Regions from separate parts of the Gracilibacillus sp. HCP3S3_G5_2 genome, predicted to be linked through region 1. Evidence: riboswitches for the same ligand, from Rfam matches in the RefSeq annotation. Region 1 holds a riboswitch; each other region holds the start of a gene.
The links. Region 1 has a riboswitch for thiamine pyrophosphate ahead of tenA (thiaminase II). Riboswitches for the same ligand answer to the same signal wherever they lie in the genome.

Region 1 (10,629 bases):
GTTTGTTTAATAGTAGGTTGTAGCTTTGGAGCAGATGTACTCATCATGATTCCTCCTTAAAAAAAAGTTTGTGAAGTATTGAGCATGAGTGATTAAAAAAAAACTTCTAATAATTCTTGCTGGGATTACGTGGAATTTTCATAAAGGTTAGGTCTTGATACATTCGTGTTGTGTTTTTTAATAAAATAGCGTAGTGTTTTGTCCAAATCATAGTAGGATATATTTTGTTATCCTCTAAGAGAAGAGCCTCGAACGGATCATCAACTTTTTCTTCAAATGTTTCTTGACTGTAGTAATCGGTGTCTGTTTTAAAATCAATCCATTCGTAATAAATCATTATGGTAACCTCCTTTATTTGTTCTGATTAGATTATAGCATAAGAAAATGAAAATGTTTTTGACTATTATGTGAAATATTTCACAAATTTATTTTGTGTTATAATGGGCTTATTTCAATAGAAAGGGAAGGATACGGGATATGTGGGTTGTCATTATTGTGTGTATTATTGTAGTGATCGCTGTCTTATGGTTGTCGATTATGACGTTAAATAAAGGGTATGGATATAAACATACTGTTGATCCATTACCAGGTGAGCAGGAGAAAAGTGAAGAAGGACTTAATGAAACGTCGAGCAATATGAACAGTGACCGATAACAAGCCATCGGTCACTGTTTTATTCTATAGGATATTGAGTGAACGCACTAAGCTTTTATTATAAAGAAGCTTGATAGATGGCAATTGCATCCTCACGGTTTAGCTTCTTGAAATTACCGAATTCTGGCCTTGCGATCACTGTTTTGTCTGCCATTTCCTCGATACTGTCTGCCCCAATGTTATAATCAGATAGGCGAGAAGGTGCATCGATACTATTCCAGAATGCACGAAGTTTAGCAATTCCTTCCAAACCAACTTCTTTATCTGATTTACCACTTGGATCGACATTAAATACGCGTACAGCCAATTGTTTAAAACGACTTACATTTTCATCGATTGCATATTCCATCCAATTCGGGAAAAGGATTGCAAGGCCACCGCCATGTGGAATGTCATGTACTGCTGAAACAGCATGTTCCAAGTTGTGTGTAGCCCAGTCACCATGATAACCCATGTTTACCATACCGTTTAATGCCATCGTACCATTATATAAGACTGTAGCACGAAGTTCTTCATTTTCAAGATCTTCTAGTAATTTTGGCGCTGTTTCTACCATCGTTTGCAGAATGCCTTCTACCATACGATCTTGTAACAATGTATTCTCTTCATGATGGAAATAGTGTTCTAGTGCATGCGACATTATATCCACCATACCATAAATTGTTTGATCTTTCGGTACTGTTTTAGTAAAAACAGGATCTAAAATTGAGAAAACAGGGTAGGTATATGGGCTTCCCCAGCCATGTTTTTCGTTAGTCTCCCAATTAGTGATAACAGAGCCAGCGTTCATTTCTGAACCTGTTGCTGCAAGTGTCAGAACTGTTCCAAATGGAAGTGCACCAGTAGCATTTGCTTTCTTTGTTACAATATCCCAAATATCTTCCTCTGTTTTAGCGCCTGCAGCAATCGCTTTTGTACAGTCAATCGTACTGCCACCACCCACAGCAAGGATGAAATCTATTTCTTTTTCTTTGCAAATTGTAATACCTTTACGTGCAGTAGTTACACGAGGGTTCGGTTCAACGCCACTTAATTCAAATATATTTTTATTATTTTTCTTCAATATATCGATTACCTGATCATATAATCCATTACGTTTAATGCTTCCGCCTCCGTAGACAAGCAGAATGTTATCACCGTAATGTTGTAATTCTGTTTGTAAATTCTCTAATTGTCCTTGACCGAAATATAGTTTCGTTGGGTTGTGAAAAATGAAATTTTGCATATTTTTACCTCCTTCGATTGGTAGAACATCCACTTTTAATATGGCAATAATTTCAGTATGTGTAAAGAATTATGCTTTATGTTTATCAGAGGCAATTTGTGAACAAATTCTGAAAGTTCATAAAAATAGAGTAATTTTGTTCATTAATTCACATGACAAAAGTCGATTCACATAATATACTAATAATAGAAACATGCTCACCATTGAACAATATGAAGAGGAGGAATAAAATGAAAACAGAAGAAAGAATGGACCAAAACAAGGTAGCTTGGCAAGGCTTTACACCAGGTCGTTGGCAGGAAGAGATTGATGTACGAGACTTTATTATGAAGAACTTCACATTGTATGATGGCGATGAATTATTTTTAGCAGAAGCAACTGAAGATACGAAGAAATTGTGGGAACAAGTGATGGAATTGACGAAAAAAGAACAGGAGAATGGAGGTGTGTACGACTTAGATACAGAGGTTATATCCACTATTACTTCACATGGAGCAGGGTATTTAGATAAAACGAAAGAGAAGATAGTAGGTGTACAGACAGATCAGCCCTTTAAGCGTTCCTTACAACCATTTGGTGGAATCCGTATGGCAGTGGCGGCCGCACAATCCTATGGGTATCAAATTGACGGCAACATTGTGAAAACATTCACAGAATATCGCAAAACACATAACCAGGGAGTATTTGATGCATATACGAAAGAAATGCTGTTAGCCCGAAAAGCAGGGATTATAACTGGACTTCCTGATGCGTATGGACGTGGAAGAATTATCGGTGATTATCGACGAGTTGCCTTATACGGGGTGGATCGATTAATAACAGATAAACAAGAGCAATTAGACATTATTGGTGGAAACGGACAAATGACAGAAGAAGTGATTAGGGACCGAGAGGAAATCACAGAACAAATAAGAGCGTTACAGGAGTTGAAGCAATTAGGAGAAATTTATGGTTTCGATTTATCTCGTCCAGCGAATGATGCACAAGAAGCAGTGCAATGGCTGTATTTAGCCTATTTAGCAGCTATCAAGGAACAGAATGGTGCTGCGATGAGTCTCGGTAGAGTATCTACTTTTTTGGATGTGTTCATTGAAAGGGATTTAGCGGAAGGTTATTTAACAGAGCAAGAAGCACAAGAATTGATTGATCAATTTGTCATGAAGCTTCGTCTTGTAAAATTTGCAAGGACACCAGAGTACAATGAATTATTTAGTGGTGACCCAACTTGGGTAACAGAATCAATTGGCGGTATAGCATTAGATGGCCGACCATTAGTGACAAAAAGCTCATTTCGCTTTTTACACACATTAACAAATTTGGGACCTGCACCTGAACCAAACTTAACCGTTCTATGGTCAACTCGCTTGCCTGAAGCATTCAAAAAATATTGTGCAAAAATGTCCATTGTGACAAGCGCTATTCAATATGAGAATGATGACCTCATGCGCGAACAATATGGGGATGATTATGGCATTGCATGTTGCGTTTCAGCGATGCGTATCGGTAAACAAATGCAATTCTTTGGTGCAAGAGCTAATCTAGCTAAGGCGCTGTTATATGCGATTAATGGCGGGATAGATGAAAAATTAAAAATCCAAGTAGGGCCGGTGTATGCTCCGATTACTTCAGAATATTTAGATTATGATGAGGTGGTGGAGAAATATGATCAAATGCTAGAATGGCTTGCAGGTCTTTATGTTAATGCGTTAAATATCATTCACTATATGCATGATAAATATAGCTATGAACGAATAGAAATGGCACTTCATGACAGAGAAGTATTCCGAACCATGGCTTGTGGAATTGCAGGGTTATCGGTAGTAGCCGATTCATTGAGTGCAATTAAGTATGCCAAAGTAAGAACGCTCCGAGATGAGAGTGGCTTAGTAGTTGACTATGAAATCAAAGGTGATTTTCCGAAGTACGGAAATAATGATGATCGAGTAGACGAGATTGCTAAAGATCTTGTGAAGAGATTTATGAAAAAAATAGAGAAGCACAAAACCTATCGTGGAGCAACACCAACGCAGTCGATTCTTACGATTACCTCTAATGTTGTATATGGTAAGAAAACCGGAAATACTCCAGACGGCAGAAAAGCAGGAGAACCGTTCGCACCTGGAGCAAATCCATTGCATGGAAGGGATACAAGAGGATCATTGGCATCTCTCAGCTCTGTAGCAAAATTACCATATGAATTTGCATTAGATGGTATATCCAATACTTTCTCCATTGTGCCAAAAGCACTTGGCAAAGAAGAACAGACTAGAATCAGTAATTTAGCAGGAATGTTAGACGGCTATGCAATGAAACAAGGTCACCACCTAAATGTCAATGTTTTTGAGAGAGAAACATTATTGGATGCAATGGAGCATCCAGAGAAATACCCACAACTAACCATTCGTGTCTCAGGGTATGCAGTTAATTTTAATAAACTAACACGTGAGCAACAAATTGATGTGATTAATCGCACGTTTCACGAAACTATGTAAGATTAAATAAACAAAGAAGGTGAGTATGATGATTGGAAGAATTCATTCTATTGAAACTTGTGGTACGGTTGATGGACCAGGTTTACGGTATGTCATATTTATGCAAGGCTGCTTATTAAGATGCCAGTATTGCCACAATCCTGATACTTGGGCGAGAGGCGATGGAAAGAACATAAGCGTAGAAGAATTAGTTACAGACATTCAATCATACTTGCCTTTTTTTCAAGCTTCAGGGGGAGGAGTAACGGTTAGTGGTGGTGAACCTTTGTTGCAAGTCGATTTTTTGACGGAGCTTTTTACAGAATTAAAGAAGCTGGGAGTTCATACAACCATTGATAGTTGTGGAGCATGCTTTTCCACCTCACCATATTACATGGAAAAGCTCGATAGATTAATACAAGTAACGGATTTGGTTTTATTAGATTTAAAACATATTGATCTAGCGAAACATCTAGCCTTAACAGGTATGTCCAATCAGCATATTCTACGATTCGCACAATACCTTGATCAAAGAGGTGTGCCAGTATGGATCAGACATGTATTAGTGCCAACGATTAATGAGGATGTTGAATCACTTAAAAGATTATCAGCATTTATCCAGACATTGTCTAATGTCGAAAAAATCGAAGTCTTACCTTACCATAAACTCGGCATATATAAATGGGAAGAACTTGGATTAGATTATCCACTTGAAGGAATAGAGCCACCATCACAGGAGCTTGTGCTCAAGGCAGAAAAAATATTAAACAACGCTTTACAAAAAAATAAATTTCTCCATTCCAGTTAAATAGAATGTTTAATAATTGAAGGAAAAGGAATAGTATTGGTAGAATAAATAATATAGAACAAGTAAACGTTCTAATTTAAATTTAAAGGAGTGGATAGAGTGAGTAACGTATTATTTACATCCAAAGCAACTGCACAAGGTGGCCGTGACGGTCATGTGAAATCAGATGACGGTTTAATTGATTTAGATCTGGTAAATCCAGGTGGTGGCGGTGAAGGAACAGGCTCTAATCCAGAACAGTTATTTGCTGCCGGTTATTCTGCATGCTACGATGGTGCATTAAACTTAATGGCATCCAAACAAAAGAAAGATATTGAATCTTCTATTACTGCAGAGGTTAGTTTACTAAAAGATGAAGCGGATGGTGGATTTAAAATCGGTGTGGTGCTCAACGTAGAAATTAAAGGAGTATCACAGGAAGAAGCAGAAGAATTGGCAAAACAAGCACACGACTTCTGTCCATACTCCAAAGCAACTAGAGGTAATATTGACGTAGAATTAAAAACAAAGGCTGTATAAAGTGAAACTTTTCCCTTAGAGGGGATTTTCGTCCTCCACTGAGGGAGTGATACATAGTAGGGTGTTAGTTCAGCTGATCCTCCACTTATCTTGTGGGGGACGGTCGATTAGCACGATGACAAATAAAGAGAGAGCACGGTGATTAAAACACCGTGCTCTTTCTACGAGTCAATTATTTGATAAGTTTCACTAATGATCAGTGGGGCCAAAAACCCTCGCTGATTATAGCCACTTTAGGAACGATTTTTAAAATAATCTGAAAAAGCCAAGAAAAACTCAATACCTTGATAAACCCAAACACTGACTGCTGCAAAAGAAAACAAGCCAATCATAAAGAATCTGAACCACATCTTTATACCTCCTTTGAATTATGTTTTTGAAAGGGGAAGGAATGTGATCAGATAATTAGACTGAAAAAATACAGCATGTAAATAATGTCGAGATACATAAGCTAGATGAAGAGTGTAAAGAATGATTAATAACAGTAATATCCCTAATATTTCATTGTCTGCATGTAAAACGCCATTGTCTGCCTTTGACTCATGATGATCCGTATCATAAAGAAAGGTTGCATGCAGTTTTTCGTTTGAATCAATGGTTGAAGTGATCCAAGATATATGAGATTGATAGCTTGATAGTGAAATAAAGGGAGAAATGGTTAACAGCATCACAACAAACACAAGAAATTTTCTCATACCAACCATCTCCATTTCTAATACATTTAAGTATACTCCTGATACACAATTAGGTAAAGGCAAGTAAATGTATTATATTAAAAAATCCTTTAGTAATTATAGGACTTTTTTGTTTCTACTAGCTCCTAAGCCAAACCCTGTCATGAGCAACGTAATAAAGATGATCATTAAAATGGAAGGCTGCCAATTGTTTGTAAGATCAAAACTCAGTCCAATTGCTATTGGACCGATTGCCGCTAGTAGGTAACCAAAAGATTGTGACATACCTGATAATTCAGCAGCTTGCCTTGCATTGGAGGTTCTTAAGCCTAGTAATGCTAAGGCTAAACTAATGCTAGCTCCTAACAACATACCGATTAGCGTAATGGCAATGGTAGCTCCGATCACACCAGGCTCAAAATATAACATACTATATCCAATTACTCCAGATAACCCAAAAATGGCCACGACCGGCTGCTGATTTGACAGTTTACCAGCAATAACAGGTGTGAAGAAAGTAGCCGGAAGACTAATGAATTGCATGTATGCTACATACCACCCTGCAGCTGACCCTGAAAACCCATTTGAAATAAGTATTTCAGCTAACCAAGAGATTGTTACATAAAATAAAAAAGACTGTAATCCCATAAAAAGTGTTACCTGCCAGGCAACAGGCGAACGTAATAATTGGACAGTACTTGGTTCATACAGTTGCCGGTTTTCTTCACGTGGTGCTTTATTCATGGCGATAAGCCAGATAGATATCCCAATAATCACTAAAATACCCCAGCTAGCTAGTGACCATGTCCAACCAAGGCCAGTAGCAGTTGTTAACGGTACACTTAATCCAGACGCTAGTGCAGCAAAAATAGACATGGAAGTTGTATAAACACCAGTCATCAGTCCAATTTTTTCGGGGAAATTACTTTTAATGAGACTTGGTAAAATCACGTTAATGATTGCAATACCGATACCAATTAATACAGTACCAACAAATAATAAGATAATGGATGTGATGGAGCGAACCAAAATCCCAATTAATAATGTAATAAGGCCATAAAGTAATGCTTTTTCATTACTTGTACGATTGGCTATCCTTGGCGCAATAGGTGACATAAGAGCAAAGGCGATCAGAGGCAGACTCGTTAAAAAGCCGGCACTCCAATTGCTGATTGCTAGATCTTCACGGATGAACCCAATTATCGGCCCCACAGAGGTGATAGCAGGCCTTAAGTTGAAAGATAAGAGAATAATTCCTATGATAAAAAGAATAGTATAGTGTCTTTTTGTTGAATGTTGATTTGTTTGCATCTGTTCACCTTGTTTCTATGTTATAATTAACAACTGACATTTAAAATATGCTAAAATAAGTAAGTAACTAGCAATTGATTTTGCATTATAATAGAGTAACATATATTAAACACAAGTGGAAGTTAGTTTTAGTATGGTGAAGGAAGGTCTACAATGGAGAATAAGGTCATTAAAGAATTACTTTCATGGTTAAAAGCGTTGTTAGTTGCTGTTATCATTGTACTCCTCTGTCGGCATTTTTTAATTACACCTTCTGTGGTAAAAGGTGAATCAATGATGCCGAATCTAGAAGATGGAGACCGGATCATCTTGAGTAAGATAAGTAGTATTGATCGCTTTGACGAGATTGCTTTTAAAGCACCAGACTCGAATGATAATTATGTAAAGCGAGTAATAGGCTTTCCAGGTGACTCAATCGAAGTGAGAGATGATCATCTGTATATAAATGGTGAGCTTTATGAAGAACCATATCTTGATGAGTATAAGTCATTGCTTTCGGAAGGACAGAAGCTGACAAATGACTTTACACTTCAAGAATTAACAGGGAGAGAAAGTGTACCTGAAGGTAAAATTTTTGTTCTGGGTGATAATCGGAGAGTTAGTAAAGATAGTCGCCAATTTGGTTTTATTGATGAAGAGGATGTTATCGGAGATGTGAAAATGCGTATCTGGCCAATTGAGTCATTTGGTCTTATAAAATAGTTGACAATTTACTATATCCGTGTTTAATTGTTTATAACTTCATAAATAAAATCCACTAGGGGTGCTGCTTGAGCGGCTGAGATAAGAAGTGAGTTCTTGATCCCTTTGAACCTGAACTGGTTAACACCAGCGTAGGAAAGTGGAGCCGGATGGTGTGAACTACTTGCACCTTACTTTTGATATGGACTTTCAAAAAGCCGCTCCACTACTGTGAGTGGCTTTTTATTATGGAAATAAATTTAAGTGGAGGCTGGAGAAATGAGATTTAGTCAAGAATTACGAGTAGCGGCAGAGGATGTTTACCAAGGGATTTTCAACCACCCTTTTGTAGTTGGCATTGGAAAGGGGAACTTGCCCAAAGAAGCGATCATTCACTATGTAAAAGCTGATTTTGAATACCTTAATGCATTTATGAATATTTACGGTATCGCGATCGCTAAAAGCAGTAAAAGAGAAGATATGACGTATTTTTATGAAAAAATCGGTTTTGTTTTGAATAGTGAGATTCATCCACACCATAATTTGTGTCGTGTGGCCGGAGTTGACTATGATCAATTGCAAGGATATCCGCTGCCACCGACAGCTGATCATTATGTAGCGCATATGAAAAGTACAGCACAGCAAGGAACTATCGGTGAATTAATCGCAGCCTTATTACCTTGCCCTTGGACATATTTAGAGATCGGTCATTACTTAAAAGATAAGTATCAACCAACAGAGGAACATCCATTTTATGAATGGATTACATTTTATGCAAAAGAAGATACAGCTTCCGTGACAACAGAACTTTGTGAACGTCTAGATAAATGGGCAGAACAAGTCGGTGAAGAAGAAAAACAGAAAGCAAAATTAGCTTTTATGAAAAGCTGTCAGTTGGAATATTTATTTTGGGAGATGGCCTATAAAGTAGAGGCATGGCCATTCTCATTAGCTGGAAAGGAGAACGGAAATGAATAAAATAGCATCAGCACTTACAATAGCTGGAACAGACCCATCAGGTGGTGCTGGGATTCAGGCGGATTTGAAAGTGTTTCAAGAGCGTGAAGTATATGGAATGAGTGTTATAACCTCGGTAGTAGCGCAAAATACACTTGGAGTCCAAGATGTACAACATTTAAGTATTGATTTTATTGAAAAACAATTAGATGCCGTGTTAACAGATATTCGACCGCAAGCAGTCAAGACAGGGATGATAGCTACTGTTGATATGATGAAATTAATAGCTGAAAAACTAGCAGATACGGAGATTCCTTACGTGATTGATCCGGTAATGGTAGCAAAAAGCGGTGACTCCTTAATGGATGAAGCATCAAGACAGATTATTCGCAACACATTGATCCCACTAGCCACAGTAGTAACACCAAATGTCCCAGAGGCTGAAATTTTGGTAGGATTCGAGATTGATAATAATCAAGACGCAGAAAAAGCAGCGAAAGTAATTGTCGCTGATTTAGGGGCAAAAGCAGCTGTAGTAAAAGGCGGTCACTTAGAGGGGGAAGCGGTGGATGTCTTATATGATGGTAAAGATTTTCACTATCTAGAGGCAGATCGTTTTGAGACGAAACATACTCATGGAACGGGTTGTACCTTCTCTGCTGCCATAACGGCTGAGCTAGCAAAAGGTAAAACAGTTCAAGAAGCAGTTATGATTGGAAAGGATTTTATAACAGATGCGATTCAATACCCGCTGGAATTAGGTCATGGTTATGGTCCGACCAATCATTGGGGCTACAGGTTAAAAGGTTTACCAGGGAAAAGGGAGGCTTCCAAGTGAGTCATTTAATTGAAGAAGTACGACAACAGCAACCACTGATTCATAATATCACCAATCAAGTAGTCATGAACTTTACAGCGAACGGTTTATATGCTGTTGGTGCTGCTCCTGTAATGGCAAATGCCAAGGAAGAGGTAGAAGAAATGGCACAGGCTGCCAGTGCCCTCGTATTGAATATTGGTACACTAACCGTGGAACAGGTAGATGCTATGATCTTAGCAGGTAAAGCAGCTAATAAGACAGGAGTACCTGTTGTATTAGATCCGGTTGGCACAGGTGCTACAACATTTCGGACCGAATCTAGTAAACGTATCTTACAGGAAGTAGAGATTGCCTGTATTAGAGGGAATGCAGGTGAAATTGCCAACTTGGCAGGAGTCGAAGCGCGTGTTCGCGGTGTTGACGGTTCAAATGATTTTGATGTACAACAATTAGCGAAGCTTGCTTTTGATAAACTACAGGTACCGCTTGCCATCACGGGAGAGAAAGAT
Region 2 (10,629 bases), on a different contig from region 1:
CATTGAGTTCATTACATTTCTCGATAATTTCTTGATGTGTTAGGTAACAATTCATGTCTACTTCTCCTACTAGATTACGATTCTATAATAACAGGAAACAAGAGTATATCCTTTGGGTGATTGACTAATTCGATCTCGTCAGTTACTAAGAGTATACTTATATTATACTTTTAATATTTTAAAAGAAAACCATTATTTTTCTTCATCTCCATAAAAGGAGTAAAGGCATGAACCTAATTTTATGTTAATAACAGATTGATCCCCCTCGCCTTTAACTCATCTAACATATTCGACTGGGAATAATGCAAATTGTTCACTACAAACATACGCAATAAGTAACCAGATAACTAACAGGAAAAGGAATAATAAATCTTTATATGAATAGCCAAGATGATAATAAAAAGTTCTTTTACTATTTCTCGAGAATTGCTTGGCTTCCATTGCGATGGCTATTCGATGTGCTCTTCGGATACTTTGGGCTAACAATGGAATAGCATATAATTTTATCTTTTCATACATCCCTTTGATTCCTTTGGAATATTGAACACCTCTTACTTTTAATGCCTGTCTTAATGTTTGAAATTCCTCGATGATTATTGGCAACATCCGAATAGCTGCCATAAAGCTATATGCATACTTAGGCTTCACTTTTAATTGCTGCATAGTAGAGTAAAATAAATAAACAGGTCTTGTTGTTAAAGCAAACAGTAGACTTAAAATACCAAAGACACTGCTTCTGAGTCCTAAGTGAATCCCTCGATAAAAACTTTCCTCTGTTATATGGATTAAGCCAAATTTAAACCAAGTATTCTGTCCTTCTCCAAAAAAGATCATTGTTGTAGAAGACGATACAAAAATAATCAATAATGGAACTGCTAGCAGTCCAATCATTTTCCAGGTATGACCAGTACCGAAAAGATATAGACCAAGAGCGCCAATAATTACATATAGCAAATAGTTGGGATTATGAACAAATAACAAACCAATAAAAAGAGTAGTTAGTATTAATAATTTAAAGCTAGGATTAATGTGATGTAACCATGTTGGTTGATAGTTAATACTAATAGACATATACCTCATCCTTCAAGCTATTTTCTTTCGTTTTAGAAAGGTCCATTAAATCGATGATCTTTCCATTTTTAATTTGCCATTCCTTCGTAGCATATAGCTCCACTATTTCTGGTTGGTGTGTAACCATGACAATTGTTATGCCATTTTGTCGGCATTCTTCAAACAATTCGAGCATCTGAAACGTATTTTTTGCATCCTGACCAAAGGTTGGTTCATCCAATAACAGAATATCTACATCGGCAATTGTGGCAGTTGCTACGCTTAATCGTTTCTTTTGGCCGATTGATAATTGATATGGATGATGGTCTTTTACATGGAGAAGATTATATTTGGTTAAATGTGTTTCTATTCTGTCGGCAAACTGTTTTTGAGGTATATTACTATATTTTAAAGAATGCTCCAGTTCTGCGTAAACGCTGTTCGTTATAAATTGTAGTTCTGGATTCTGAAAAACATACCCGATTTTTCGATAATCACACGTTCTAGTACCATCAGATAAATAGTAGTTTATATCACCTGATGTTTGGATTAATTGCATGATTGCCAGCATGAACGTACTTTTGCCAGATCCGTTCTCACCAGTAATCGCAATCCAGTCACCTTGGTGAATCGCCGCTTCCTCTACATATATTTTCGTTTGCTTCTGATAAAGACCAGAAAAGGACTTCATCGTCATTATCGGTTGATTCTTCATAACTTCATTGCAGCTAGCAGGAAGCTGACGTACATAGTCATCCCAAATGTGTGGATACCATACCCCGTATTGATATAGCCTTGCTTTAAATTGATTAAAGATTACGTTTGGGTCACCATCAGCGACTATTTGACCAATATCGTCCATTATGATCACTCGATCAACTAATGGTAATACATGTTCGATTTTATGCTCAACTATCACAACCGTTTTATTCTCTGCTACTTCCTTCAATGTATCCCAAACTTGCTTTGTACCTAGTTGGTCGAGCATAGCTGTTGGTTCATCAAGAAACAACACTTCAGGTTCCAACGCTAATACAGATGCTATCGCCAGACGTTGTTTCATTCCACCGGATAATTGATGAATAGAAGTGTGTGGATCATCTAATTGTAAACCAACTTGTTCTAAATAATATCTAATTAACTCCTTCATCTCTTGTTGAGGCTTATATCGGTTTTCTAGAACAAAGGCTATCTCTTCATCTACATAAGGCATACAGAATTGCGTATCCGGATCTTGAAAAACCATCCCGTATGATGCGGAGATCGTAAGTTTATCTGCTTTAATCGGCACTTCTATCACATCTGGTATTAAACCAGCCAATATCTGAAGTAAGGTGGATTTCCCTGAACCTGATGGACCAACAAGTAATACTTTTTCCCCTTCTTTTATGGATAAAGATAAATTTTTAAATAATAAAGATGCTGTATTCGGATATTTAGCTCGCAGATTTTTAACCTCTAACATATTATTTTACCTCATCATCCAATATTTTATAATCATCTTCAGAAATTGGGCGAATTGCCTTTGTTACTCCGGTTTTATCTAATGCTTTTACTAGATAGTAAGCAAAAAAACCTGTAATCAAGATAGAGCCTATTACTCTATTCACTATTAATAACATAAGATTCCAAGCAGCTAATGAATCGATATAGCCATAATATACATCTAGTATAAGCGATCCAATGGCAGCCCCTACTGCTGCCAAGCAAACTACATATAATCGGTAACTCTTGTATCGATACATGGCAAATATGAGTTCACAACCTATTCCTTGGACAAGACCATATAACAACAAGGATATCCCCCATTGGCCACCAAACAAAAATTCTCCTTGTGCAGCTGCAAGTTCCGCTAATAAAGCAACACCAGGCTTACGAATAATGAGAAAAGCAACAGTCGCTGCCATAAACCACATACCATAAATTAATTGATCAATGTGTAAGCCCAACACCCCTACAACACTGTATAATGGTCCCCAAATCTTATAAATAACACTAAAAATAAATGCGATGACAATTGTAATTAAAATATCGGTTAATGTTAACGTTTTTTTCATGTTCGCACCTCTTTCCTTTTAGGATAAATTAATATTTTCTTGTAGTATCAGTCTATCTTATCGCTAAGTACCCCTCCTTTAAACACACAAATAGCCACTATCCATACATTCGTAGAGATAGTGGCTATATTTATCCATATAAAGGTATCACTATATAAGATATTTGCCACTTCCCTACGCTGGTATTAACCAGATCAGGTTCTAAGGGTCTTAAAGTAATACTTTAATCTCAGTCTTTACAAGACACCCCTAGTGGAATGTGTTTATACTATTTAATTCGACTTCATCATATCAAATTTTTCCATATTGTCAAGATTTTTTTATAAATCGGATTGCATCCATCGATATTTTTTGGTATAGTTGGTACCAACGTAAAACAATTAAATATTTTGCTTCAATTTTTATTGAAGTGAGAATAGAGGTGCAAAAACCATTAGTACATAGTTGGAGACTGATGCTGTCTGTGAAGACTATGGAAAGGGGAATTTGCCGAAGTAATCTAAGTATGCATCTGCTTATTTTACTGGTCCTTCATTGAATAAATGCAGGGCTGTCATATAGTGAAGAACTATATGGAGGGCTATCTCACGCATCGAACCTAATGTGAATTCAAGATGCAACAGTGATACCCTCATTGTTGCATCTTTTATTTGTTGTAGGCGATGAGATACCCTCTATTCAATGAAAATATCATCAAATTGTTTTAAATCTTTGAATAGAGGTGGATATATTATGAACTTTGGACGTGTACTAACAGCAATGGTAACTCCTTTTGATCAAAATGGGGACATTGATTACGGAAAAACGGAAAGATTAATTAACTACTTATTACAAAATGGAACAGATGCATTAATTGTAGCGGGAACAACGGGTGAATCTCCTACTTTATCAAAAGAAGAAAGAATTTCCTTGGTTAAATATGCTGTTAAAACGGTTAATGGTCGCGTACCAGTTATAGCTGGAACTGGATCAAATAATACACGTGAAACTATCGAGTTGACAAAAAAAGCAGAATTAATTGGTGTAGATGGAATTATGCTTGTGGCGCCTTATTATAATAAACCATCACAAGACGGTCTCTTTCAGCACTTTCAAGCAATTGCGCAATCTACTAACCTACCTGTGATGTTATATAATGTTCCAGGAAGAACAGGTGTAGATATCAGTCCTGAAACGATTATTGAACTGTCAAAAATAGTTAACATCGTATCCGTGAAAGAGGCTAGCGGAAACCTTGAGGCGATGACGAAAATAATTCGTGACACTGACGAAAACTTTTCTCTTTACAGTGGCGATGATAGTTTAACACTTCCAGCTGTAGCTATTGGAGCTGATGGAATTGTTTCTGTCGCTTCGCATATTGTCGGGAATGAAATGAATGAAATGGTTATGGCTTGTCAAAACGGTGATATTCGAAGAGCACAGGAACTACATCATTTCTTGCTGCCAATCATGCAATCGATGTTTATGGCACCAAGTCCAACACCTGTAAAAGCTGCTCTAGGAATGAACGGGCTGGACGTCGGAGGAGTTCGATTACCGCTAATACCTTTAAATGATGAAGAAAAACAATTATTAAGACACCAGGTACATTTTTTGCGAGAAAATTATGATGTTGGATAGGCAAAATGCAGTTCACTAGTAGAGTGAACTGCATTTTTAGTATATAAAATGATTCAATACGATTTTGCTAATTCGGCAATTACATGAGCGAGAAGTAGTGTTCTTGGGACGAATGATTCTAACTCAAGATATTCGCTTTCTCTGTGTGCCCGTCCACCAACAGGGCCAAGTCCATCGACTGTAGGTATGCCTAATGCTGAAGTAAAAGAGGCATCTGACCCTCCACCAGTTTCGGTATCTTTAATAAAAATATCTAATTCATCCCCGACTCGTTTAATAATACGTAACAGTTTTTCTGTTTGTTCCGTTTTTTCCATCGGCGGGCGATTAATGCCACCTTCTATTTTGACTTTGGTTCCGTCCACTTCCGTACTCGCTATAATTGTAGCTATTTGTTCTTTAATTTCTTCCGCTTGCTCCTGTGTTCTAAAACGTACATCTACTTCTGCTGTCGCATGATCAGAGATAGTATTGACTGATGTGCCCCCTTCAATTAAGCCTACATTAACATGGATGCCCTCTTCTTCATCGGTAATATCATATAATTGAATAATTTTGTGTGCTAATTCCTCAATCGCACTTCTTCCTTTTTCAGGCTCAATGCCAGAATGTGCCGCTTTTCCAATCACCTCTAATTTATAAAGCCCTTTTCCTCTTCTTGCTGAGACGATTGCTCCGTTTTTACGAGCTGGTTCCATTACTAATGCATATTTTTTATTTTGAGCATGTTTTTCGATTAGTTCTCGAGAGGTTGGAGAACCTATTTCTTCATCACTTGTCAGTAATATTTCGACTTGATCGACCGAACTATTGTTATTTACTAGCAATGCTTTCATTGCATAATACACGGAAACAAGACTAGCTTTCATATCGATTACACCTGGTCCATATGCTTTATTCGCATTAATATGGAAAGGTCTTTCACTAGCTGTTCCTTTTTCAAATACGGTATCCATGTGAGTAAGAATTAAAATAGTTGGTTTGGAGATATCCACATTCTTTCTTCTTAGTATCAAATGATTACCATATTTCTTCTGTTTCACTTCACCTACTACAAAGTCTATTGCTTGATAATATTGTTTCATGATAGCTCCGACTTTATCGACTCCAGCTTTGTCGTAAGAACAACTATCGATATTGACTAACTGTTCTAGCATTTTCAGCATTTGGTCATACTGTCCTTCTAAATAACTTCTCATTTATTTCACTAACTTTCTATATAGACTAAGAAAATCATACTATAACCTTGTCGATTTTGCTATACTATTCATAATTACGATCTTAGGGTGGAGTGTGTTTAATGAAAATATATGTAGATGCTGACGCTTGTCCTGTCACAGATATTGTTATCGAAGAAACTAAAGCTTTTCAAATCGATGTCGTAGTAGTAAAAAGTTATAGTCATTTTTCGATGAAAGAAACGCCAGAGCATGTGAAAGTAAAATATGTAGATGATGGAGCTGATGCAGTTGATTACCGTATCGTCCAAATGATCAGACCTGATGATCTAGTGATTACCCAGGATTATGGACTTGCTGCACTCTGTCTAGAGAAAGACTGCCATGTTATGCATCACCTTGGTTTTACCTATTCAAAAGATAAAATAAACCGAATGTTACAAGAACGACATGTAAATGCGAAAGCTAGAAAAGCAGGACTGCGAACAAAAGGACCAAAAAAAATAACAGAAGAACAAAAAAACAGCTTCCGTTTGAAGCTGCGCAAGCTGTTGGAACAAAATTAATTTTCCTTTTCTTCCTCAATAATTTCAGCAATTCGACTAATCTGCCATCGTTTCGCTGTCTCATCATTGATCTCATAGATTTTCCCTGCCCGCAATAATTCTTTATTATAGGTGGACTGAACGAGCATTTTTACTTTTGTCATCAAACTTCCCTACTTTCTGTAACATAAGCGCTTATCCAGCGTAAGCATGCATGTTTCCAATCCTTTGTTTGAGGATGTTCTTCAGCAAGCCCCAAGCCATGTCTGCCATCTTGATAGATATGTAGTTCATAAGGAATATGATGCCGTTGCAGTGCTTCGGCATACTTTAAACTATTAAGTGATAGGACAGATTGGTCATTGGCTGTCGACCAAATAAACGCAATTGGCGTATCTTTATGTATCATTTTCTCACAAGAATAGTGAGCAATCAATGCTTCATCAGGATTTTCACCAAGTAAATTCGTTCTGCTGCCCTCATGCGTATATTGTCCCATCGTAATCACTGGATAACATAAAATATGAAAATCTGGTCTGGATGAATAATTATTCTGTTTATTATAATAGTTACTTACGACTGCAGCAAGATGACCACCAGCGGAAAAGCCTAATACTCCCACTTTATTTTTACCAGTCAACCCCCATTCCTTTCTTTTAGCTTTCAGCAATTGTATCGCTTTTTGTGCCTGCTCAATCGTTTCTTGTTGTGAAATTGGTGCTACTTGATATCTTAATACACATGCATGTAGCCCATTTTGATTGAACCATTTTGCAACAGGTTCTCCTTCATGATAAGCACGATGACTATACCCTCCACCTGGTATAACGAGAATAATTGGTGCTTCCGGATTATCTCTTGTAATATATGGTGTAATACTAGGAATGTCTTCATGTAAAAATGAATCTTGCCAATTTATCTTATCTTTTGCAATTATTTTCAATCAACTGACCACCTTTTATAAATTATTTTCTTAAAAATAGGTGAATATCCTATCCCAAATAACAATTACTGCATAGGCTACTATCAAGTGATGAGATTACACAAGGAAGGGGAATGCTTATGCATCATCACCACTATCCGATGGCACCTCAACAGTTTCGCCATCCACAACAACATCCGCAAGAAAGGTTGTTCGGACCTATTGGACCGTTAGGGGCAGGTTTACTAGGTTTTGGTTTAGGTTATTTAGGAAGCGAACTCGCTGGAGGCCCGGGTCCATATCCATACCCTCCATACCCGCATTATTATGATTACCCTCCGTATGGACCTCCATTTCCACCGGGACCATATGGACCAGGACCTTATTTTGGACCATTCTAACATATGAATGACTAAATGATTGCCAACTTAGGCACGTATTTCACTCATATCGTTTATTTTCGAAACAAAGAGATCAGATTTTACTGATCTCTTCTTTCTTTATTAATATTTAGAATAAATGCATACTTAAATATCGTTCCCCAGTATCTGGAGCGATACAGACCACCTTTTTACCTGATCCAAGTTTTTTTGCTACTTTAATAGCTGCAAAAACAGCTGCACCTGCTGAGGGACCAACAAATATTCCTTCCTCTGCAACAAGACGTTTAAATGTATGGATAGCATCGTCGTCAGCAATCTGAATAATTTCATCATAAATCGAAGTATTTAAAGTAGCTGGAATAAACCCAGGACTAGTCCCCACTAATTTATGTTTACCTGGCTTCCCGCCAGATAATACAGGCGATCCTTTCGGTTCGACAACAGCTATATGCAGGCTCGGCAACATTTGTTTTAATGCTTCACCTGTACCTGAAATGGTTCCACCCGTACCGGCAGTTGCAACAAAACCATCCAAGTCATTATTCATTTGCGCTAATATTTCGAGAGCTGTTGTTTTCCGGTGTATATCCGGATTTGCTTTGTTTTCAAATTGCTGGGGCATAAAGCTATTTGGTATTTCTTCGACTAATTCTTTTGCCTTTTTGATTGCTCCAGGCATCTTTTCAGAACTTGGAGTTAGAACTACTTTGGCACCATATGCTTTTAAAATATTGATACGTTCTTGTGTCATGTTATCTGGCATAACCAAAATAGCTTTATAACCTCTTGCTGCACAAGTCTGTGCAAGGCCGATACCAGTATTTCCACTTGTTGGTTCAATAATAGTGGAATTTTCTTTCAGTAGACCGGCCTTTTCAGCCTCCACAATCATATTAAAAGCGGCTCTGTCTTTCACACTTTTAGACGGATTAAATATTTCCAGCTTCACATAAATTTCTGCAGCACCTTCAGGTACCATACGATTTAATTTAACTAAAGGAGTATTTCCAATCAACTCCGTCATATTCTGATAGACTTTCATCTCTGTCTGCCCCTTCCTACAACATCTTTCTCTATCATAGCAAGGAACCCCATATAAAGACAACCCGTTAGCCTAAAACTAGTAGGGAATCATCAAGTATATACCCCACTTATCCAATGTGTACTTATTACAACTGATTATTAGTCAATGGCGAATCAACCATTTCGCTTCGGACACTGGCTATTCCATCCGAACATGATTTTCGGCCTTTTAAGATGTTACAAGTCATTTACAACAATATAGGCTGCTCGGATTGGACCATGAACGCCTACTACTAGATTCATTTCAATGTCGGCACTATTGCTCGGACCGGTAATAAAATTAATGCAAGAGGCAATATCTTCTCCTTTTTCCACTTGAGCATGTATATAATCGGTTGCCTGGGTCATTCTTTTAACAATGGTTGACTTCGGAATAATGGCAATGTAATTGGCTGGTAAAAGGCTGACAGAACGCCCTTGTCCTTGATTATTGAATAATACAACCGTACCAGATTCTGCTAGGGTAATATCACTGAATGTAATCCCTACATCAGCCTTTTCCGCAATTCTAATGGAACCTTCCCGATCAGTATGGTCCCACTTATAAGCATGTAAATTTTGCAAGTAGCCTTCGATGTTAGCACGCTCAAATCTCGGATCATCGGCATAAACAATGGTCTCTGATGCGTATTCCTTCAACACTTTTGTAATTGTTTCCGTTAAGGTTAGTAATGGTGTTTGATAGAAATCAGTGTGAATCTCTTTACATTGTTTTCTTAGAACACTGATTAATTGATCTTTGTCATATCCGTCTAAGACCTTTTTCTGGGGTGCTACGGACCATGTAGGTTTTTCCACGGGTTTATCAGCAGCAATTCCCCCTATTTTTTCACGGATATTGGTTAAAAAGGAATCACGGTTCATAATATTTCCTTTAGGCATTTTTTTCACCTCGTTTCTCGCGATTTTCAAACCAATCACGAAAACGTTCATTAGCAGGCTGAGGAAAATCTCTTGCATGTGTCCAATGCTTTAATGGCCCTGGCCCTTTAGTTATTAAATGGTTTTTAGCAAATGGCGTTGTTATAAGTGGGGCCATTTTTGTTGCCGTGCGATAGAGATTGTCTGAGTTCATAAGCTGTTCAAACCCTCGCATGACGACACGTTCTGACAGTGTTGATTTTTTCTCATCCTCGACAATTTTCCTTCTATGCAAAATCAATTGTTCATGAAGGGGGATTTTTACAGGACATACCTCGGTACAAGCTCCACATAAAGATGAAGCATAAGGTAATTCTTTGTATTCATCATAATCGGATAATAATGGTGATAGTACAGCACCGATTGGACCAGGATAAATCGAGCCATATGCATGCCCTCCGACATGCCGATAAACTGGACATACATTAATACACGCCGCACAACGAATGCAATGCAATGCCTCCTGGAACTCCGTCCCCAATATTTTTGATCTTCCATTATCAACAATCACTAAATGGAACTCTTCTGGTCCATCTGCTTCTTCTAACTGTTTAGGACCAGTCAATGCAGTAATATAACTGGTTAATTTTTGGCCAACGGCTGCTCTCGTTAACAGACTGACAACAATATCAAGTTCTTCCCATCCCGGCACAATTCTTTCCATCCCCATTACAGTAATCTGTGTTTTGGGTAGTGTAGACACCATACGGGCATTCCCTTCATTTGTAACCAAAGCAAACGAACCAGATTCCGCCACAGCGAAATTACAGCCCGTAATCCCTATATCAGCTGTTAGAAATTCTTCGCGTAATTTTTCTCGTGCAAACAACGCCAATTCTTCCGGTTTTTCTGATTTTAAGTAAGCTA
Region 3 (10,629 bases), on a different contig from region 1:
ACTCTAAAACTGTGACATTGGAAGGTTCACCAGGTTGTTTCGTTAACGGATTATAAGGAACAACAAAGTATTCACCACTGCGGAAAACATTAATACGATTAATAGTGTAATTCCCTTCTCCCTCTACTTCGCCAATTAAGTGATCTTCCTCTTCACCACGTTCATAGATTCGATAAACGACACGGCTATCTTCGCTAGGTGTCCAATTTAATTCCCCTTGAAGCAAGGTAAAACCACCTAATTTAATAGATGATGTCAGATCATTTATCTTTGGTAATTGGATCGGTTCTGGTAAATCCTCTACATCCTCTGGTTGTTCAAAACTTTCTGTTAATGAATTCCTCTTATCTATTTCTGTAAGTATTGATTTCGTTAACCTTGTTGTCGCTTCAGAACCTGCAGTTAAATAATTTTCCTCTGTTGCACTTTCATAGCCAATCCATGCTGCTGTCACATATTCCGGTGTAATACCAGCAAACCATGCATCTTTAACCGCCCCATCTCTTTTTGGATGTTGTGTTGACCCTGTTTTACCTGCAAGTGCTTTAGAAAATTCACCTACAGATCCGGTACCTTCTTTTGTCACTCCTTCCAGCATACGTAGCATATTCCAAGCGGTTTGAGAGTTAAATACATTCGCTTTTCTCTGATCTTCAGACTTGATAAGTTCCTGATCTTTGTTATAAATAGCTCGAATACTTCTTGCTTTCAGCCATTCTCCCCCACTAATAAACGTGCGGTAACCCTCTACCACCTGAATCGGTGTAATACCTGTCTCTAAACCACCTAAAGCAATAGCCAATCCATGATCATCGATATCGATATTCATTTTTTCCAACATAGATTTACTATAATCGATACCAATTTGGTCAAGTAACCAAACCGCAGGGGCATTCTTTGATTCTACTACAGCTTGAAACATACTTACTTCTCCATCAAATTGACCATCCACATTGTTGACACGATATCCATCATCATATTCGATGTTCTGGTCGGGAACCATATCATATGGCTGATAGTTACCCAATTGCATCGCTGGTCCATAAACAGCCAGAGGTTTCATCACAGAACCTGGTTGTTTTTTCGTTAGCAAATGGTTCGTATCATTCAATTGAAAGTCACGGCCAGCAATTAATGCTTTTAATTGTCCAGTTTTTTGTTCCATTAATACAAAGCTACCATCTACAGTGTCATTTGATCCGTGGAAAAAATCATTATCTTGCATGTGATCATAGGCAATTTTTTGTATGGCAGGATCCATATGGACTTCAATTGTATAACCACCACGCTTAAGCGCATCACGGCTTAACCCGTAAGTAGCTTCGACTTCTTCTAGTACATAGGCAAAATAATCATCTAACCACGGCTCTCTTTCCTTTTCTTGACTTTTCACTTTAATTTCTGTTGCTTGTAACTCGAGCATTTCTTCCGTTGAAATATTTCCTTCGTTCGCCATTTGTTGTAATACCAGATCTCTTCTTTGTTTCGCCAGTTCGATGTCATGATGTGGTGAATAAGAATTGGGCGCTTTTACCATTGCAGCTAATAAAGCCCCTTCTTCAATGGACAAATCCTTCACATCTTTTCCAAAAAAATAGTCAGCAGCTGTACCTACTCCATGGATTCCATGTGCAAGATATACTTCATTTAAATATAGCTCCAAAATATGAGATTTTGTGTAATTTCGTTCCAAATAAACGGAGGCCATCACTTCTTTTGTTTTTCTCATCCATGTTTTATCATTGGCTAAAAAAAGGTTTTTAGCCAATTGCTGTGTAATTGTACTGCCACCTTCCACCTTACTCATTGCTAATATATCACGGTAAACGGCACGTGCAACAGCAGGTAAAGAGATACCAGCATGCTCATAAAAGCGTTGATCTTCCATTGCAATAAACGCTTCTTCCACATGGTCAGGAATTTGCTCGAGTGTGACATAATTTCTGTTTTCTGTATATAATTTACCTAATACAGTACCATCTTCAGCTACTACTTTCGAAGCTGTAGGCAAAATAACCGCTCTCTCATCAAAAACAAAGCGGCCACCAAATATAATAAACAGATATCCTAATACCGCTAACAAAAACATGGAACTGAAGCTGATCGAGAGCCATTTATACTGTTTGATCCATGACCAAATAGAATGAAAAATTTGCCTTATTTTTCCTTTATCCAAACCGTTACACCACCTTTCTCTAAAATTTCGACAATAGTTTCATTTTATCACAAAATCTCCAGGAACGACGAATGTTATAATAGAAAAAAACAAACAAAACCCAGTCGGAACTGGATTTCCACTTTCTACAATGATAAAAATAAGCGTATCATCATAATAAATACTGCGATCGATTCTGATTATGTATGCTGCGCGAAAGTAACCTTGAGCCAAAGCTGGACAATTTTGTACTTGATTTCATATTTTTTTGAAGGAGGAAAAAAAATGAATGGATATATGACAAATGGAACCTATCAATATCTCGAAAAGCTGAAAAATAAATATACTATCTCTCCATTTATTCTTATGCACAACGAGTTCAAAGTTGTTGCCTATTATGAGGATATACGCTCATCCATTTTTGAAGCAAGCAGAGACTATCTTGTGCTGGAAAAAGTTGGAGAGTTAAGAGAGACCGGATTTATTAGTTTGTCACATCTACCTATTACAAATGAAGGACGTCCTATATTTGAAATGGATTATAAGCAAAGAGTAAACGAAATAAGTAAAGTAGTTGCCGCCAGATTATTACGTCCACAAAGAGGTAACACTTATATATTGCTCGTAGAATGGACTGATCCAAAGGACTATCAAGCATGGAAAAAGACAAATCCTCTTCCTAAGAAGAAAGAAGATTCCTATATAGCCGGATCCGTCTATACAGAAACCTTCCTAGCTGGAGAAGAAGAGGTAGACTAGTCTGTTCATAAGGAAAAGGTATCTTTTGCGCAAATAAAGGCTGATTACTTTTTCATAAGCAATCAGCCTCTCAATTATTCCTCTCCTAGTACTTCTTGTTCGAAGAAATCTTCAAAATTTGCTTGTGGTTGTTCACCAACTATTCTGGCAGATTCTTCCCCGCCTTCATAATGCACTATTGTAGGTGTATTATTAATATTATATTCTGCCCAAGCACTCTCAAACTCTAACAAGTTTAATTTCACTAAATCTACACCATATTCTTCAGCCAATGGCACTACAACAGGTGTAGTTCTTTGACAATGGATACATGTAGGGCTGTAAAAATAGACGGTTATATCTTCTCCATCTTCAAGTTTTCCAGCTAATTCATCAGGTAATATCTGATTTTGGTATATAGGATCTTCTAGCTGATCAATTGTTGCTTGATCTAAATCTGATTTATTATAAGGATTATCCACACCCTCTAGTTGTTTCGAATTTTGATAGTTTACAACGAAGATTAATGCTCCGAAAATTACAACAAGCAATAATACAAATATTACCATTTTCTTCATTTTAAGCGCTCCTTTGTTGAACAATTAAATAGATGTGAATGCCAAAGATGACAAGAAAGCCAATCAACGCTTGGAAAGGAATCGTGGCAAAACCAAAGTAATTGACATAAGTTGTCGTACATGGAATAATACCACAGCCATCACCAGACTCTTGTAGAGCGGGCACTTTTTGAATGAGATAATGATAGCTAGATACAAATATTCCTATTCCACTTAAGATAAGTCCTGGAAAAGCGTATCGAATATCTTTTTTATAAACAGCATACCCATAAATGACCACTAGTGGATACATTAAAATTCTTTGGTACCAACACAATTCACAGGGTATGAATTTCATAATCTCAGAATAAAACAAACTTCCCATTGTTGCAAAGAGGCTACCGGCCCATGCAATAAATAATAGTGTTTCCTTTTTCTTGTCCATGTCGTTCACAATCTCCTCTCACATTAATTATACATACAAGCATTTGAAAAACAAATGAATAAATTGTGATAAAGTGAAACTTCTATCTGCTTAGGTTTCTGTGATCGACTATACTCGCTGACATGCGGGTGGTATACAGAAGACTGACATCTACCCTATGGGTGAAACTGAACACATCTCTAGCGGAGGGGTCCGCTTTCACTCCTACGGGATGTTTTTATCCGAAGATCCACTTTGGTAAGTGTTCTTTACTTACCAAAGTTAGCTGAGGAGAAAAAACCGTGGAAAGGAAAGTGGACAGCCGGAGCGATGGTTACGCAACGATAACCTCTCAAAATTACTACGAAGCAAAATACGTTAGTACGTTGTATGTTCCTCATAAATAGGAAAATCCCAAACGATTTCAAGGTCTATTTGAATAATCGTTTGGGTTTTGTAATGAGAAATTCTTTTGCCCCAGTCAACCTACATATTGATAATACACTTTTTTAGCTTCTTGGATGTTTTTCGTTCCATGTATGAGTGTACGGCCATCACGGAATATAACTACCCGATATTTATCTACCTCAAAAGAGAGTAAATAAGGGTTGCTAAATAATTGAAGTTGACTATTAGCTTCCAAATGTTTCTTCATTTCATCAAAGTGAATGATTTTTTTATCGTTTGTTCTTATTTGGACTGTATTTCGTCCACATAAAACGGCTGTTTTCAGCTGCGATTGATAGGTTAAATGTGGAAACTGTTTTTTGGTACAGGATGGACACTCATCATCTTTTAAGCTCGCAACTTTTAATTCCATTTGTTGATTTTTCCATAAATCAAACGCGATTAATTTACCTGAAAGTGCATCAAGATTGCCTGTTACTATTTTAAGAGCTTCTGTAACCTGATATGATACAACCATTTGTACTGCTGGACTAATGATACCGACTGTATCACACGTTGCGCCATCGCTTGGTATATGATCCATTAAGCATTGCAAACACGGGGTTTCCCCTGGTAAAACAGTGAACGTTACGCCATAACTCGCCACACAGGCACCATAAATCCACGGTTTTTGATGTTTTTGGCAAATATCGTTAATGATTAATCTTGTATCAAAATTGTCTGTAGCATCTATTACCACATCCACTTTTGGTACTACTACTTCCAACTCCTCCACTCCAGCATCGATTACCTTAGCATCGATTTTGGTGAAATGATTAATCTCTTCCAGCCGTCTTTTAGCAGCAATTACTTTAGGTGTTTGCATGCGGACATCTTCTTCGGTATATAGCTGTTGCCGCTGCAAATTAGTTTCCTCCACATAATCGCGATCAACTAAGGTTAGTGTTCCAACTCCTGCTCTTGTAAGCATTTCTGCACTACTAGAACCAAGTGCGCCCGCACCAATAATTAATACATGACTTTCCTGAATCCTTTTCTGCCCTGTTTCGCCAATTGGTTGAAAGAGCATTTGGCGATGATAACGATTATTCACCAATACTGATCCCTTCCTTAGGACTGCTTGCCACCGCATATTCTTTTTTCGCAATCCGGCCTGCTTCAAACCCTAGTCTGCCAGCTTCCACTGCTAATTTCATCGCCAGCGCCATCTTTACCGGTTCATCTGCGCCAGAAACAGCCGTATTTAACAGAACACCATCTGCACCTAATTCCATTGCATAGGCAGCATCCTTCGGTGAACCAATTCCTGCATCCACGATAACTGGTACGTTTGCTTGTTCGATAATAAATTGCAAGTTCAATGGATTAATGATTCCTTGTCCTGAACCAATCGGTGAGGCTCCTGGCATAATGGCATGTGCACCCAACTCTTCAAGCTTTCTGGCAAGTACGACATCATCAGATGTGTATGGGAGGACCGTAAAACCTTCCGCAAGTAAAGTCTCTGTCGCTTTCAATGTTTCGACAGGATCTGGTAGCAATGTTTTATCACAGCCAATTACTTCTACTTTCACCATGTCACATAGTCCTGATGCATTAGCTAATCTAGCAATTCTCACTGCTTCCTCTGCATTTTTGGCACCAGCAGTATTCGGTAGAAAGCGATACTTCTTCGTATCAATCTTCTCAAGAAAATTCGGCTGGTCCGGATCATAAATATTCATTCGACGTACTGAAAAAGTAAGTACTTCTGTTTCTGATACATCAACGGCCTGTTTTTGAATATCATAGTTTGGGTATTTCCCTGTTCCTAAAAATAACCTAGACTGAAATGAATATTTTCCTATTTTAAGCATATTTCTTCATCCTCCTCCAACAAAATGGACAATTTCTAATCGGTCACCTTCCGAAATTGCCGTCTCTTTATGATCTTCTTTTCTTAAAATCGTTTGATTATGCTCTACTATTAATGACTTCTTCTCCAAGGACAACTCTTTCAGTAATTCTTCTATATTACGGATACCATCCCTAACTATTAACGATTCACCATTTAAAATAAGCTCCAAGAACACTCCTCCTCTTTTATAAAGTCATTAGACGTTCTCTATTTAAGAAAAACGCATCCAAATATGCTTGATTAACTTGTTTTCCTTCCACAAGATCCGACATAAATTTGGACGTTTGCGGTGCGAGCAAGATGCCATTGCGATAATGCCCTGTAGCTACAAATAGTCCTCGTACATCTGGCACTTCCCCTAAATATGGAAAGCCGTCTTTTGTTAAGGGACGTATACCAGCCCAAGCCTTTTCTATTGTTGCCTCATTTAATGCTGGTACAATTTGTTGAGCACGAGATAACAAATGTAGCACACTTTTCACCTTCACATTTTTATCCGTCTGATTCGGTTTTGATGTAGCACCGATGATCATTCGATTCCCTCTTTTCGGAACGAGATAACAATCCTCCGTAAAAATGGTTGATTGAATAAGTGGCTTATCTGTTTTTACGGACAGACACTCCCCTTTTACAGGTGTTAGCTGATTAATATATGGGAAAAAATAAGAGCTCTTAAATCCACCACTCACTATAATACAGTCTGCGTTATACACCTTCTCTACCGTCTTCACGCCGGTCACTTTTCCATTTTCCACTACTATCTTTTGGACCCTTGTCTGTTCCTTTATGACGGCACCATAATGTAATGCAGATTTTGCAAATGCTTTTGTTAAGTGGGGTGCGGATACTTGACCTTCTTTCGGACAATAAAGTGCAGCATAAAAATTGGAAGCAATTTCTTTTTCCGGTAAACTTGTTGGTGGAATTATCCTAGCTTCTGCACCTTGCTGTGTTTGAAATTCAGCTATTTTGGTTAACTTATCTATTTCATGCTGATGGTAGGCAAGTTTAATTGCACCTTTTTCAATGAACTGAATGTCCACACCACTTTTATCTTGCAACTCCTCCGCTAAAGCAGGAAATAATCGCCTGCTTTCTTTGGCAAATTGAAATAAAGGGGAATCCTTTTCAAATTCCATTTGTACGCCTAACATACCGGCAGCTGCACTAGAGGCTTCAGCAGCAATAGTATTTTCTTCTAACAGCAGAGTCTGATAACCTCTTTTACTCAATTCATAGGCAATCGAAGCCCCCATAACTCCTCCACCGACAATGATTTGATCATATCGATTATTCAATTTGTTCCTCCCTCCTTATCTCGAACACTTTACGATAATTCTTCAATGCTTGAGCTGGATCTTCGGCATCCCATACTCCTGACATAACCGCTACACCTCTTGCCCCAGCTTTTAGTACATCGCTAATATTTCGTTCTGTCATTCCACCAATGGCAATAATAGGAGTGGAAACATTGTTCACTACTTCCGTTAAGGTAGTAATCCCCCTTGGCTCTATCCCCGGTTTAGAGTTACTCGAAAAAACATGACCATATAGTAGAAAATCTGCACCATCTTGTTCGTAATCTATCGCTTCTTTTAGAGAATGAATAGACTTACCTATACGGAGTCCCGGGAATGACTTTTTTACTTTAGCGACCGGAATACTGTGATATGCCAGTTGAACTCCCATGCACTTGCTAACCCATGCGACATCTATACGGTCATTAACTATGATTCGATCTGCCGGAACGCCAGCTTTTTGCAAAAAACCAATCATTGTCAGAATCTCTTTTGCTGTTTTGGTCTTTTCGCGAAGGTGAATAAAATCAATCTGATCGATATTCTCTGCTACTAGCTGTAGATGTTCTTCTGTTGCTCTGCCATTTGTAATAAGGTGAAGTCCTTCCATTAATTAATACTCCTTTTGTAGAGGTAGTGATGAAGAAAAGTTTAGTCGAGTCGATATTATACTAGACTTATTGCATGATCCTTTATTCACATAAAAAACCACCCATCCAGCATGGATGAGTGGTATGTATTAAAAGCTACTTGATCATTGCTTTTCCTACCACTTCCCTCCGCTGGTGTTAACCAGATCAGGTTCAAAGGGTCCGAATTTCGTCTCAGCCAAATGGCTCCCCTAGTGTTCTTACATATAATTTTTACTTACAGGAAAAGGATAACATATGATACAAATTTCGCCAACCAAAATAATCTCATTTATATGTTTATTATTCTTCTCTAAGGGTAGATATATAATGGAAAATGAAAATGAAAGGATGTTGGATAGAATGGGACAAGATCAAGAAAAATTACAGGCTCTAATTGATGGATTAAACGAAGACCTAGCAAATGAATATGCTGCAACAATTATGTATACGTATCACGCATCAGTTGTATCTGGTCTATATCGTTCCTTCTTAAAACCATTTTTCGAAGATGAAATAAATGACGAAATAGGACATGCTTTATACTTATCGGATAAGATCAAAACACTAGGTGGTACACCAACAACAACCCCAGCGAAAGTCGAACAATTAACAGACGTCAAAGCGATGTTAGAAGCTACTTATCAAGCCGAAAAAGAAACTATTGAACGCTATGAAAAAAGAAAACAACAAGCAGATGAACTTGGCTTAACAGAACTTGTCGTAAAGTTAGAGGATATTATTGCAGATGAAACGAATCATAAGGAAGAAACAGAACGACTTTTGTCAGACAAGAGCTTTCAATAAAGTGAAACGATGATCGGTGAATCTTTTTCTCTACGGATCATTAGCGAAACGAACAGAATGTATATCCTTAGCTCCTTGTGTTAGTGTGAAGCTTGGAGTAAAAGATGATTAGCACGTGATAAGCTCTCACCTCCCTTTTCTAGATGCGAGAAAACAACTTCCAAAATCCTTTGGTAGTTGTTTTTTATTTTCTCCTACTGCTTCCAGTCATTCTCACAATAAGGATAGACTACTAATCTATGATATAATGGAAATAAAATTTTTATGGGGTGAGGGTATGAGGGACAATTTATTTACGGAAATTGATGCTTTATATGATGAAATGGTGGAAATGCGCAGGTTCTTACACCAATATCCCGAGCTTTCCTTTCAAGAATACAAAACAGCCGCATTTATTCAAGAACAATATAGAATACTAGATATTCCGTATCAAGCAAATGTCGGAGGCAATGGTGTTGTTGCTACTTTAAAAGGTGCTAAGCCCGGTAAAACGGTTGCATTGCGTGCTGATTTTGATGCTCTACCAATTCAAGATCAAAAAGAACTCCCATACAGATCAAAAATTGATGGTGTAATGCATGCATGTGGTCACGATGGTCACACTGCAACATTACTTGCAGTTGCAAAGGTTTTAAAAAAGCATCAGGAAGACCTCACTGGTACTATTGTATTTATTCATCAGCATGCAGAAGAACTTGCTCCTGGTGGTGCTAAGCCTATGATTGAGGCTGGTGTATTAGAGAATGTTGATGTCATTTATGGTACACATCTCTGGACAAATACTCCATATGGTATCGTGCAAACAGCCCGAGGGAACTTCATGGCAGCAGCAGATCACTTCACTATTCGTATCAATGGGAAAGGTGGTCACGGCGCCATTCCCCATCAGACTAAAGATCCAATTGTAGTTGGCTCACAACTTATAACCAATCTACAGCAAATCGTTAGTAGACGTATCGATCCATTGGAAACGGCCGTTGTGTCAATTGGTCAATTCCATGCCGGTAATGCATACAATGTAATTCCAGATATAGCAACAATCGAGGGTACAGTCCGTACGTTTAATCTTGACGTACAACAGTTTATCAAAGAGGAAATCGAAAAAGTAACAAAAGGCACTTGCGTTGGTTATGATGTATCATATGATTTTCATTACTCCTTTGGCTATAGCCCTGTTATCAATCATGCAGAACATGCTGAAAAGGTTTTAACTGCTGCCAAACAGGTCCAAGAAGTGACGAAAGTGGAAATGATTGCTCCAAGCATGGCAGGTGAGGATTTCGCCTATTATCTCGAGAAAAAACCTGGTGCATACTTCTTTACAGGCGCACAGATCGAGAATAATTTTGTCCCCCACCATCACCCTCTGTTTGATTTTGATGAGCGAGCAATGAAAATAGCTGCAAAAACGTTGATTGCTGCAACGCTAAATGTTTAACAATTTTAAGAACGAGGCTGGGACAAATAGAGTAATTAGATAGGAAAAATCCGAACATTAAAGTCTGAGTACATTCGCTTCGGCAAAATACTTCGCTTACCGTGGGATTTTCGAAGATCAGGACGATCAAGTGTCGCGTTGGCCACAGGACGTGACCGTAGTTAGCCGACCCACAGAAGTCTGCGTATTTCGCCTACGCTTAGCTCAGATTGCTCGGATTATCGTTCTACCTAGCCTCTAGCTTACTTTCTGTAATTTTTTGTTCAAATAATTGGGAA

Region 2: it holds a riboswitch for thiamine pyrophosphate, as region 1 does, so the genes downstream of both, ACTNEP_RS12940 (ECF transporter S component) here and tenA (thiaminase II) in region 1, are expected to answer to the same signal.
Region 3: it holds a riboswitch for thiamine pyrophosphate, as region 1 does, so the genes downstream of both, tenI (thiazole tautomerase TenI) here and tenA (thiaminase II) in region 1, are expected to answer to the same signal.

The regions. Positions count from the first base shown of each region.
Region 1 is NZ_JBQHXU010000012.1:23,703-34,331, forward strand. Features, by position in the region: gene adhE (bifunctional acetaldehyde-CoA/alcohol dehydrogenase) at 1-44, opposite strand, end outside; gene ACTNEP_RS16545 (hypothetical protein) at 107-337, opposite strand; gene ytzI (YtzI protein) at 478-654, shown strand; gene ACTNEP_RS16555 (iron-containing alcohol dehydrogenase) at 713-1,879, opposite strand; gene pflB (formate C-acetyltransferase) at 2,128-4,371, shown strand; gene pflA (pyruvate formate-lyase-activating protein) at 4,400-5,158, shown strand; gene ACTNEP_RS16570 (organic hydroperoxide resistance protein) at 5,258-5,677, shown strand; gene ACTNEP_RS16575 (hypothetical protein) at 6,046-6,372, opposite strand; gene ACTNEP_RS16580 (CynX/NimT family MFS transporter) at 6,469-7,662, opposite strand; gene lepB (signal peptidase I) at 7,816-8,364, shown strand; TPP riboswitch at 8,412-8,519, shown strand; gene tenA (thiaminase II) at 8,623-9,321, shown strand; gene thiD (bifunctional hydroxymethylpyrimidine kinase/phosphomethylpyrimidine kinase) at 9,314-10,138, shown strand; gene thiM (hydroxyethylthiazole kinase) at 10,135-10,629, shown strand, end outside.
Region 2 is NZ_JBQHXU010000008.1:86,056-96,684, reverse strand. Features, by position in the region: gene ACTNEP_RS12955 (YkgJ family cysteine cluster protein) at 1-55, opposite strand, end outside; gene ACTNEP_RS12950 (energy-coupling factor transporter transmembrane component T family protein) at 277-1,071, opposite strand; gene ACTNEP_RS12945 (ABC transporter ATP-binding protein) at 1,061-2,515, opposite strand; gene ACTNEP_RS12940 (ECF transporter S component) at 2,517-3,107, opposite strand; TPP riboswitch at 3,262-3,368, opposite strand; lysine riboswitch at 3,516-3,698, shown strand; gene dapA (4-hydroxy-tetrahydrodipicolinate synthase) at 3,840-4,730, shown strand; gene ACTNEP_RS12930 (M20 family metallopeptidase) at 4,784-5,929, opposite strand; gene ACTNEP_RS12925 (YaiI/YqxD family protein) at 6,031-6,474, shown strand; gene ACTNEP_RS12920 (hypothetical protein) at 6,471-6,617, opposite strand; gene ACTNEP_RS12915 (alpha/beta hydrolase) at 6,617-7,396, opposite strand; gene ACTNEP_RS12910 (hypothetical protein) at 7,516-7,776, shown strand; gene cysK (cysteine synthase A) at 7,886-8,800, opposite strand; gene ACTNEP_RS12900 (LutC/YkgG family protein) at 9,019-9,723, opposite strand; gene ACTNEP_RS12895 (LutB/LldF family L-lactate oxidation iron-sulfur protein) at 9,716-10,629, opposite strand, start outside.
Region 3 is NZ_JBQHXU010000001.1:214,581-225,209, forward strand. Features, by position in the region: gene ACTNEP_RS01085 (transglycosylase domain-containing protein) at 1-2,176, opposite strand, end outside; gene ACTNEP_RS01090 (antibiotic biosynthesis monooxygenase family protein) at 2,441-2,914, shown strand; gene ACTNEP_RS01095 (thioredoxin family protein) at 2,989-3,471, opposite strand; gene ACTNEP_RS01100 (disulfide oxidoreductase) at 3,473-3,895, opposite strand; gene ACTNEP_RS01105 (MoeB/ThiF family adenylyltransferase) at 4,356-5,375, opposite strand; gene ACTNEP_RS01110 (thiazole synthase) at 5,368-6,138, opposite strand; gene thiS (sulfur carrier protein ThiS) at 6,145-6,348, opposite strand; gene thiO (glycine oxidase ThiO) at 6,365-7,477, opposite strand; gene tenI (thiazole tautomerase TenI) at 7,470-8,087, opposite strand; TPP riboswitch at 8,235-8,330, opposite strand; gene ACTNEP_RS01130 (ferritin-like domain-containing protein) at 8,470-8,913, shown strand; gene ACTNEP_RS01135 (M20 metallopeptidase family protein) at 9,191-10,351, shown strand; gene ACTNEP_RS01140 (ABC transporter permease) at 10,589-10,629, opposite strand, start outside.